Regions from separate parts of the Promicromonospora sukumoe genome, predicted to be linked through region 2. Evidence: riboswitches for the same ligand, from Rfam matches in the RefSeq annotation. Region 2 holds a riboswitch; each other region holds the start of a gene.
What was found. A riboswitch is a leader RNA that binds a small molecule or an ion and turns the genes downstream of it on or off. The one in region 2 is predicted to bind S-adenosylmethionine.
Positions count from the first base shown of each region.

Region 1: another riboswitch for S-adenosylmethionine. It lies ahead of FHX71_RS25080 (aminotransferase class V-fold PLP-dependent enzyme); the one in region 2 lies ahead of FHX71_RS12045 (LLM class flavin-dependent oxidoreductase).
Region 3: another riboswitch for S-adenosylmethionine. It lies ahead of FHX71_RS28465 (methylenetetrahydrofolate reductase); the one in region 2 lies ahead of FHX71_RS12045 (LLM class flavin-dependent oxidoreductase).

Region 1 is NZ_JACGWV010000003.1:218,203-221,816, reverse strand. It holds gene FHX71_RS25085 (hypothetical protein) at 1-237, shown strand, start outside; gene FHX71_RS25080 (aminotransferase class V-fold PLP-dependent enzyme) at 283-1,701, opposite strand; SAM riboswitch class IV at 1,733-1,846, opposite strand; gene FHX71_RS25075 (rhodanese-like domain-containing protein) at 2,144-2,593, shown strand; gene FHX71_RS25070 (O-succinylhomoserine sulfhydrylase) at 2,590-3,614, shown strand, end outside.
Region 2 is NZ_JACGWV010000001.1:2,715,998-2,719,611, forward strand. It holds gene FHX71_RS12040 (ABC transporter substrate-binding protein) at 1-547, opposite strand, end outside; gene FHX71_RS12045 (LLM class flavin-dependent oxidoreductase) at 611-1,780, opposite strand; SAM riboswitch class IV at 1,808-1,919, opposite strand; gene FHX71_RS12050 (SDR family oxidoreductase) at 2,019-2,891, opposite strand; gene FHX71_RS29285 (TetR/AcrR family transcriptional regulator) at 2,967-3,566, shown strand; gene FHX71_RS12060 (aspartate/glutamate racemase family protein) at 3,553-3,614, opposite strand, start outside.
Region 3 is NZ_JACGWV010000004.1:6,169-9,782, forward strand. It holds gene FHX71_RS28455 (carbohydrate ABC transporter permease) at 1-876, shown strand; gene FHX71_RS28460 (carbohydrate ABC transporter permease) at 876-1,799, shown strand; SAM riboswitch class I at 1,893-2,008, shown strand; gene FHX71_RS28465 (methylenetetrahydrofolate reductase) at 2,013-2,957, shown strand; gene FHX71_RS28470 (golvesin C-terminal-like domain-containing protein) at 3,152-3,614, shown strand, end outside.

The DNA of each region.
Region 1 (3,614 bases), on a different contig from region 2:
GCGACCTGGCCCCAGGCCCTCGCGATGGCCGGCTACTTCGGCGTCGCGACCGCGGCCCTGTTCCTGGAGCCGCGGCTCGGGCTGGCCCTCGCGGGCCTCGCCCTCGCCGCGCACGCCGGGTGGGATGTGGTGCACTACCGCCGCGACGTCGTGGTGAACCGTTCGCTGGCCCTGTGGTGCATCGGCCTGGACCTCACGCTGGGCGGCATCTGCGTGGCGCTGGCGCTGGCGCTGTAGCTGTCAGACGTACAGGTCACCGGGGTGACCTGTACGTCTGACACGTCAGTCCTCGTCGGGGAGGCAGCCGAAGGCCTCGTCGAAGCCCAGGGCGGCCGTCGCGAGCAGGCCCGCCAGGCCGGAGCCCTCGGGCACAGGACGCGGGTCGTCGATCACGACCCACAGCCCGTCGACGACGTCGTACCCGGCCTGCGGGCCGTCCTCGACCAGGCTGCCGACGGCGGCGATCAGGCGCTCGATCTCCTCGCCCGCGGTGCCGACGCCGACCGAGGCACGCACGGCCCCGGCGTCGAAGCCGAGCCGGCCGAGCAGCGGGTGCGCGCAGAAGCGGCCGTCGCGCACGCCGATGCCGTGCTCCGCGGACAGGTAGGCGGCGACGAGGCCCGGGTCGTACCCGGTCACGGTGAAGGTGACGACGCCGACCGGGTCGACGGCGTCGGCCCAGACCCGCACGACCTCGACGCGGTCGATCGCCTCGAGCCCCGACACGAGCCGGCGGCGAAGCGTGTTCTCGTGGGCGACGACCTCGGCCGCGTCCAGCGCGGCCAGCTCCTCGCAGGCCGCGGCGAGCGCGACGGCGCCGATGACGTTGGGCGAGCCGGCCTCGTGGCGGGCGGGCCCCTCGTGCCAGTCGGTGCCGCCGACGCGCACCCGCCGGACGGCGCCGCCGCCCGCGAGGTACGGCGTGCCGGCGTCGAGCCAGTCGCGGCGGCCCACCAGCACGCCGGCGCCGAACGGGGCGTAGGTCTTGTGCCCGGAGAAGGCGAGGTAGTCCACGCCGGTGGACTCCAGGGAGATGCGGCGGTGCGGCACGAGCTGGGCGCCGTCGAGCGCGACGCGCGTCCCGAACTCGTGGGCGACGGCGACGATCTCGCCGATCGGGAGGGACTCCCCCGTCACGTTCGACGCGCCGGTCAGGGCCAGGAGGGCGTACGGCCGGTCCTCCGCGGCGTCGGCCAGCTCCTCCCGGATCTGGGCGACGGTCTCGGCGACGGTCGCGCCGCCGGTCAGCACGGTCGCGCCGGTGGTGCGCTGCCAGGGCAGCAGGTTCGCGTGGTGCTCGACGTCGAGCACCAGCACGCGGCCGGGCTCGCCGTCGGCCTGCGCGGGGACGCAGCCGGCGAGGAGGTTGAGGGAGTCGGTGGTGTTCCGGGTGATGATCGTCAGGTCGTCCTCGCGGGCGCCGACGAAGGCCCCGATGGTGCGCCGGGCGGTCTCGTAGAGCGCCGTGCTCACCTGGGAGAGGTAGCCCGCGCCGCGGTGCACGCTGGCGTACAGGGGCAGCACCTGGGTGACGCGGTCGGCGACGGCCTGCAGGGCCGGGGCGGACGCGGCGACGTCGAGGTTCGCGTACGAGACCTGGGTGCCGTCCACGAGCGGGACGAGCGTGCCGCCGCCGACGACGGGGCGCAGCGGGGCGAGGTCGGTCACCGCGGTGGCACGGCTGAGAGTGGGAGCAGACATGGCGTCCTCCAGCACAGTCCTGGGGGAGGTTCCCCCGCGCTTGCCGCACGCGGGTGCGCACGGCCTGGTCGTCACCCGGGGCACCCCACCGCGGAGGGAGGGTTGCCGGCCAGCGAGCCGGGGCTTGACGCTGGCACTCATGACCTGCGGACATCCTGTGCTGCGGGCAAAACCCCTGTCAACGCATGTCTCAGATGCTGGTCCCACCTGCTGGTCGGGGCCTGGCATCGTCGTCACCGGAGCGAGAACCGGCTTCCCTACCGGATTGGTCGGGTTGCCTGTCGAGACACTGTTCCACCCACCGGACACATGTCGTAGGGTTGTCAGCGACCATCCCGAGCGGCCGAGTGACGTGGCACGACGACGCCGCAGCAACCCAGCGTTCCCCGCAGCAGCGGAGGACGGACGAGGGTGCTACCGCCACGACCGATGGAGGAGCATCATGAGCGACCCCGCGCGCATCGAGGCACGGCCGGCCCAGGGCTACGCCGGTGACATCACGCCCCAGCAGGCCTGGGACCTGCTCGCCGGCGACCCGACGGCCACCCTGGTGGACGTCCGCACCGAGGGCGAGTGGCGCGCGATCGGCATCCCGGACACCGCGTCGCTGGAGAAGCAGCCCGTGTTCGCCGAGTGGGTGCAGGCCGGCGGCGTGCCCAACCCGCGGTTCCTGGAGGAGCTCCGGTCGGCCGGCGTCTCCGACGGGCCCATCGTCTTCCTGTGCCGCTCCGGCCAGCGCTCGATCGCCGCGGCGCGGCTCGCGACGTCGTCCGGCATCGCGCCGTCGTACAACGTGCTGGAGGGCTTCGAGGGCGCGCCCGGCGTGGACGGCGTCCGCGACCAGCAGGGCTGGAAGGTCGCCGGCCTGCCGTGGACGGCGGGCCCCGCGTGACCGTCACCGGTGCGTACCCGCCCGACGCGAACCCGGGCGGTTCCGGCCGCAAGCCCCTGCCCGACGGCGTCCGCCCGGCGACCCTCGCCGTGCGCGGCGGCCACCAGCGCAGCGAGTTCCAGGAGACCAGCGAGGCGCTGTTCCTCACGCAGGGCTACGTCTACGACAACGCCGCCGAGGCCGAGGCCGCCTTCAAGGGCGACGTCGACCGGTTCGTCTACTCGCGCTACGGCAACCCGACGGTGCACACCTTCGAGGAGCGGCTGCGCCAGCTCGAGGGCGCCGACGCCTGCTACGCGACCGCGACCGGCATGTCGGCGGTGTTCACGTCACTGGCCGCGCTCGTCGAGTCGGGCTCGCGGATCGTGGCGGCCCGGGCGCTGTTCGGGTCCAGCGTGGTGATCTTCGAGGAGATCTTCAAGAAGTGGGGCGTGCGCACCGACTACGTGGACGGGCACGTGCTCTCCCAGTGGGAGGAGGCCCTGGCCACGCCCGCGGACGTGGTGTTCTTCGAGACGCCGTCCAACCCGATGCAGGACATCGTGGACGTGCGCGCCGTCGTGGACCTGGCGCACGCCGCCGGGGCGACCGTGGTGCTCGACAACGTGTTCGCGACGCCGCTGCTGCAGAAGCCGCTGGAGCTCGGCGCCGACGTCGTCGTCTACTCGGCGACCAAGCACATCGACGGGCAGGGCCGCGTGCTGGGCGGCGCGATCCTCGGCTCGACCGACTACATCACCGGGCCCGTGCAGACGTTCATCCGCAACACGGGGCCGTCGCTCTCGCCGTTCAACGCGTGGACCCTGCTCAAGGGCCTGGAGACGCTGCCGGTGCGGGTCGCCGCCCAGAGCGCGAGCGCCCTCGCCGTCGCGCACGCCCTGGAGGAGCTCCCCGGGGTGGGCACCGTGCGCTACCCGTTCCTGGACTCCCACCCGCAGGCCGACCTGGCGCGCAGCCAGATGGGCGGCGGCGGCACCGTGGTCACGTTCGACCTGGCGGTCCCCGAGGGCACCGACGACGA
Region 2 (3,614 bases):
CGACGGAGTCGAGGAACGCGGCGTCGGGCTGCGCGAGCGTGACCACGAGGGTGTGGTCGTCGGTGGCCTCGGCGTTGTCGTACGCCGCGAAGGCGGCGCGGCTGTTCAGCGTGGAGTCCTCGGCGGTGATGGCGTCGTAGTTCTGCTTGACGACGTCGGCCGTCAGATCCGTGCCGTCCGAGAAGGTGACGCCGTCGCGCAGGGTGAACGTGTAGACGGTCTCGTCGTCCGAGATCTCCCACTCCTCGGCGAGCCACGGCGTGTAGCTGCCGTCGGCCGCCTTGCCCACCAGCGACTCGGCGTAGTTGCGGATGATCGGGTACGAGTTCTGCTGGCCGGAGCGCTGCGGGTTGTAGCAGACGGGCTCGACGCTGACGCCCCAGGTCAGCGAGCCGCCGGCGACCGGGTCGCCGGCCGGCTCCGCTCCGCCGGTCGAGGCGGCGGAGCCCGTCGAGCAGGCGGCCAGGGTCAGGGCGAGGGCGGCGACGGCGACGGGAGCGGCGAGGCGGCGGGCGGCGGGCAGGCGCGGGGCGCGGGGAAAGGGCATGGCGGTGCTTCCTGTTCGTACGGCAGGGAAAGAGGGGGTCGGACGGCGGACGGCGCGGCGCCGTCAGGCGGTGGTGAGCTGCGCGGCGGGCTCGGTCGGGGCGGCGGCCCGGCGCAGCGCGGGCACGAGCCCGTCCGCGACCCAGCGCGTCTCCTCGAGGTTGGGGAAGCCGGAGACGATGAACTCCTCGACGCCGAGGCGGCGGTACTCGGCGAACCGGGCGGCGACGTCCTCGAAGGAGCCGACGAAGCCGAGCGCGGGGCCGCCGGCCACGAGGCCGAAGCCGCCCCAGATGCCGGGTGCGACCCACAAGCTCTCCGGGCGGGTGACGTCCGCCGCGGCCAGGTGCGCCTGGCCGCGCTGCTGGCCCACGGACTGGCGGGCGAGCAGCGACTCGCGCAGCCGGGCCTGCGTGGCCGGGTCCACGCCGTCGAGCAGCGCGAGGGCGGCCCGCTCGGCCTCCTCGTGCGTGTCCCGCACCAGGATCCAGGCGCGGACGCCGAACCGTGCCGTGCGCCCCTGGGCGGCCGCGAGCCCGCGGATCCACTCGATCTTCTCGGCGAGCTGGTCCAGCGGTTCGAGCCAGGACAGGTACACGTCGGCGTGCTGCGCGGCGACGTCGCCCGCGTACGACGACGACCCGCCGAACCACACCTCGGGGGTGGCCGGGATGCCGAGGCCGCGGCCGCCGGCCCGCTCCAGCCGGCCCTCGCGGACGGTGTAGTGCTTCCCGGCGCGGTCGACGGTCTCGCCGCGGAACAGCGCCCGGTAGATGTCGAGGAACTCGTCGGTGCGGGCGTACTGGTCGGCCTTGTCGCCGAGGTCGCCGTGCAGCCAGGCCTCGGCCCCGGGCTCGCCGGTGACCACGTTGAGCGCCAGCCGCCCGCCCGAGACCCGCTGGAGGGTGGCGGCGCGGTGCGCGGTGTAGGCGGGCGTGGTCGTGCGCGGGTGCAGCGCGACGAGGAACCGCAGGTCCCGGGTGACGGCCGCGAGCGCCGAGGCGACGACCCACGGGTCCTCGCAGTAGGAGCCGGTGGGCACCAGCACGGAGTCGAACCCGGCCTCCTCGACCGCGAGGGCGACCTGCGTGAGGTAGGACAGGGTGGGCGGGCGGAACGGCGAGCGCGGGGCCTCGCCGTCGACGCGGTGCACGTTGGTGCCGCCGCGCAGGACGTCGCGGGACTCCCCCGCGGTGGGCAGGTACCAGTGCAGGCGTGGGGTGCTGTCGCTCATCGTTCTTCCGTTCTCCGGGACGTGCCCGGTCCGCGCTTGCCGCACGACGCGCGTGCGGCCTGGTCGTCACCCGGAGCACCCCGCCGCGAAGGAGGGTTGCTGCCCGACCAGCCGGGGCTTGTCGTCGGGACTCATGACCACATGACCGTCGGCGTGCGCTGTGGCACGTCGACGGCCGGGAATGTAAGGACGGAACGGACCTTCGTCAACGATTCCGGCGGATGTCTCGGATGGTGGATCAGGTGCGGGTGCGCAGCCGGCCGAGAACGGTCCAGCCGATCATGCGGGCGAGCCGCACGGGTCCGTAGCGGACGCCGGCCGTGAACGGGGCCTCGCCGCGCAGCGAGACCTCGGCGCCGCCGTCGGCGTAGATGACCTGGCCGGTGATGAAACCGGCGTCGGGCGTCAGGAGCCAGGCGATGGTCGCGGCGACCGGTTCGACGGGGCCGGGCAGGCCGAGCGGCTGCGGCAGGGCGTCGCGCAGCACGCGGACGCTCGCGGGGTCGGCGAGCAGGGTGCGGCGGGCAGTCCCGGTCTCGACGATGCCCGGGGCGACGGCGTTCAGCGGGATGCCGGCGCCCGCCCACTCGTCGCGGACGGCGGTGCGGCGCAGCCACCGGTTCAGAGCGATCTTGGTCGAGCGGTAGACCACGCCGCCGCGTCCGCGCGCGGCCATCCGGTCGGCGACGGCCAGGGCGCGGGGCTCGTCGCCGGCGAGGCAGGCGTCGACCAGGTCGGCCTCCCCCGCGGAGAGCGAGGACGCGGAGCTGACGACGACGGCGCGCGGCGCGGGCCGGCGGGCCAGGTCGGCGCGCAGCGCGGTGAGCAGGGCGACGGTGCCGAAGTAGTTGAGGCCGACGGCGACGCGGCCCTCCGGGCTGCCGGCGACGAGCGCGACGCCGTCGAGGCCGTCGGGGGCCAGGACCCTCACCTGCTCGATCGCGGCGGCGCGGCCGGTGGCGGTGGTCAGGTCCGCGCGGACGTCGGCCGCCTCGGTGATCCCGCACCGCACGACGCGGGCGCCGTCGTCCGCGAGCCGGGCGGCGACCGCGGCGCCGATGCCGGAGTCGGTGCCGGTCACCACGTAGGTGCGGCCGGTGTGCTGGGTCATGGGTCTCTCCTCGGTCGCGGTTAAGTGCACTAGTGCATCAATACACTAGTGCACCGGTTCCGCTAGGCTGGGGCGATGACCAAGGAGCCCGGCATCCGCGAGCGCAAGCGCGCCGAGACCCGCCGCGCGCTGGTCGGCGCGGCCACGGAGCTGTTCCTCGACCGCGGGGTCGCCGCGACGTCGGTCGACGACATCGCGGCGCGGGCCGGCGTCGCGCGCCGCACCTTCTTCCTGCACTTCCCGGCCAAGGAGGACGTGCTCTTCCACTACCTGGAGGGCCACGTGCGGCGGGCGGTGCGGGCGCTCGACGACCTGCCGGACGGCGCCGGCACGGCCCAGGGCGTCGACGCCATCCTGGCGACGCTGGTCGACCTCTTCGACGACCCCGAGGCGCGCACGGACGAGCTCGCGGGCCTGCGGGCCGAGCTCGTCACCGCGTCGCACGGCCTGCCGGCGTCGCTGGTCGTGCGGCTGCAGCGGGCGCAGACGGACCTGGTCGGAGCCCTGCGCGAGCGGTTCCCTGACCCCGCCGGGTGGCCGACGATGTCGGCGCACCTCGGGGCCGGTATGGGCGCGGCGGCGGCCGCCGCGGTCGCCGTCGTCCGACCGGAGGACCGGGCCCGCGCGATCCGGGACGCCGTGGACCGCGCGGGCGCAGGGTTCAGGCCCGGGTGACCCTGGGCTCGTGGTCCGGTGACCCTCCCGGCCGCCGCCCCGCCCATG
Region 3 (3,614 bases), on a different contig from region 2:
GTGAAGGACCTGATGAAGGCCCTGCCGTGGATCGGGCCCGCGGTCGCACTCATTGCGACCGTGGTCCTGTTCCCGGTCGGCCTGATGTTCTGGAACTCGACACGCGACATCAGCCAGAGCGGCGTCGACGGCGGGGGAGTGGGCCTCGCGAACTTCGCGACGGTCATCGGCTTCCAGTACTTCTGGCCGATCCTCGGGCGGACGGTCGTGTGGGTGGTCGTCGTCGTCGCCTGCACCCTGATCGGGTCGCTGGCGCTCGCGGCACTGCTGAACAAGGCGTTCCCGGGCCGCCGGCTCGTGCGGATGGCCGTCATCGTGCCGTGGGCGTCCAGCGTGGTCATGACGACGCTGGTGGTGCACTACGGCCTGGAGCCGTACTTCGGCATCATCAACTCGTTCCTCGTGGACGTCGGCCTGATCAGCACGCCGGAGGGCTACGGCTGGACCCGGCACCCCGGCACCGCGTTCGCGTGGGCCATGGCGGTGGCCGTGTTCGTGTCGCTGCCGTTCACCACCTACACGGTCCTCGCCGGGCTCCAGACGGTGCCCGGCGAGACCGTGGAGGCCGCGCGCATCGACGGCGCCAGCGGGTTCCGCACCTACTTCAGCGTGGTGCTCCCGCAGCTCCGCGGCGCGATCTCGGTGGCGGTGCTGATCAACATCATCAACGTGTTCAACTCGCTGCCGATCCTGCGCGTCATGACGGGGTCCATCCCCGGGTACGACGCCGACACCGTCATGACGATGATCTTCAAGTACATGCAGAACCAGCGGCAGATCGACCTGGCCAGCGCGCTGTCCGTCATCGCGTTCCTGGTGGTCATCGCCATCGTCGCCGTCTACGTGCGGGTCGTCCGCCCCCTGGAGGAGGTCTGATGACCACGATCACCGACCCGGGGACCACCCCGCGCGACGCGACCCGGCCGCCGTCGGGCGACCGGCGGCGGGTACGGAAGTACACGACCGACCAGGTGCCACTTGGCTCCGTGCTGCTGCGGGTGCTGGCCGGGCTCGTGGTGCTGGTGGTGTTCCTGCTGCCGTACCTGATCATGTTCTTCGGCTCCGTGAAGACGAAGGCCGAGATCAGGTCGGTCGACCCCACCTACTTCCCCACCGAGTGGCACTGGGACAACTACGTCACCATGTGGTCCACGCCCGAGACGCCGCTCGCGCAGAACCTGATCTCCACCCTGGTGATCTCGCTGTGCGCCACGCTGCTCGTGCTCGCCGTGGCGCTGCCCGCGGCCTACTACACGGCGCGGTTCCGGTTCCGGGGGCGGCTCGTCTTCCTGTTCCTCGTGATCGTGACCCAGATGGTGCAGCCCGCGGTGCTCACGTCGGGCCTGTTCCGCCAGTTCATCGCCCTCGGCATCCTCGACACGTGGCTCGCGATGATCCTGGTCAACGCGGCGTTCAACCTGTCGTTCGCCGTCTGGATCATGCACAGCTTCTTCGCGGGCATCCCCAAGGAGGTCGACGAGGCCGCGCAGCTCGACGGCGCCGGCACGTTCGCCGTCCTGACCAAGATCAACCTGCCGCTCGTCTGGCCGGGGATCGTCACGGCGGTCGTGTTCACGTTCGTCGCCTCCTGGAACGAGTTCGCGGCCTCGCTCGTGCTGCTGACGACGGCGGGCAACCAGCCGCTGTCGGTGGCGCTCACCAAGTTCGTGGGCCAGTACGAGACGTCGTGGCACTACGTGTTCGGGGTGTCCGTGGTGGCGATCGTGCCCGTCGTGATCCTGTTCATGATCATCGAGAAGCGCCTGGTGGGCGGCCTGGTGGCGGGGTCCGTGAAGTAGCGGACGCTGCGGGTGCGCGGTCCGTGGACCGGGGCGTCTCGACCGCCGGACGAATTCTGTCCCAGTGCTGGACAATCGCTTAGCATGGTGGCGATCCCATCCAGAGCGGTCGAGAGTCCTGGCTCCGTGACACCGCAGCAACCTGCCGACTTCCTGCCTCGTGGCCGTGGCGTGAGGACGTAAGGTGCTCACGCCAGGTTCGATGGAGCAGCCATGGTCGCCGAGGTACACCCGCACCGCCCCACGGTGTCGTTCGAGCTGATGCCTCCCCGCCGGCCCGACGCCGCGCCCAACTTCTGGGAGACGGCGCAGCGGCTCGTGGCGGCCCGCCCGGACTTCGTCTCCGTCACCTACGGGGCGGCCGGCGGCGACCGGGCGACGGCGCGCGAGGTGCTCGCGACGCTGCTGCGCGGTACGCCCGTGCTCCCGGTGGCCCACCTGACCTGCGTGGGCGCCTCCCGGGAGGACGTCTCCGCTGTGATCGAGGAGTTCCTCGAGGCCGGGGTGCGGTCCTTCCTCGCGCTGCGCGGCGACCCGCCGCGCGACGAGCCGGACTGGCGTCCGCCGGCCGACGGCGTGCGCTCCAGCGTCGACCTGGTGCGGCTGCTGCGCCAGGTCGAGGAGCGGCGCTGCGCCGCCGACGTCAGCACGGCGCTGCGCTCCGCCGCCCGTCCGCTGGCCATCGCCGTCGCGACGTTCCCGGACGGCAACCCCGGGGCGGGCACCACGCGCGAGCAGGAGGTGCGGCGGCTCCTGGAGAAGCAGGAGGCGGGCGCGAGCTTCGCAATCACGCAGTTCTTCTACCGGGCCGACTCCTACACCGGGTTCGTCGAGGCGGCCCGCGCCGCGGGCGTGACCATCCCGATCCTGGCCGGCGTCCTGCCGACGACGGAGGCGCGCCGGCTGCGCCGCGTCGAGGAGCTCACCGGCGTGGCGGCGCCCGCCGACCTCCTGCGGGACCTCGACCGGCTCACCGGCCCGGACGGCGCCGTCGACGCCGAGGCCCAGCACGCCCACGGCATCGAGTACTCCGCGGCGCTCGCGCGCGAGGTGCTCGACGCCGGAGCGCCCGGCGTGCACGTGTACACGTTCAACAAGCACCGCCCGGCCCTGGACCTCCTGGACCGCGTAGGCCTCACGGGCCGAGCCGCCGCCTAACCCCCTCGTTGAGTGCTGGGTATTCGCCCTTTTTCGCGCGCCGGAAGGGCGAATACCCAGCACTCAACGAAGCGGGGTCGGCATCTTGTGTCGGGGATATCCACGATGTGATGTACCCCGGGGTCGTGGGGGCGGCTGATACTACGGGTGAATTCGGCCCGTACCAGCGTGACCGACCCCGTGGAGGCCCCACCGTGCACGAACACGACCACAGCTCCACCGACTGCTGTCCCACCTCGCTCGGGCGGCGCGACCTGCTGCGCGGCGCCGTCGTCCTCGGCATCGGTGCCGCGGGCGCGACGATCGCGGCGCCCGGCGTCGCCGCGGCGGCACCCGCCGTCCCACCCTCTCTGGCGCCGGACCCCGAGGCGCCCGCCGACGCGCCGCCCGGCGCCGTCGCCGGGGTCGAGGTGGCCGCGCCGACCATCGCGAGCTGCGCCGGCTGGGGCGCCGCGGCGGCCCGCGGCACCATCGACGCCGTCGCGGCCAACCCGAACAAGATCCTGATCCACCACACGGCGTCGGCCAACGTCACCGACTACTCGCAGGCCGCCGGGTACCAGATCGCCCGCGACATCCAGCAGTGGCACTTCGCCAACGGCTGGGTGGACACCGGGCAGCACCTCACGCTGAGCCGCGGCGGGTACGTCATGGAGG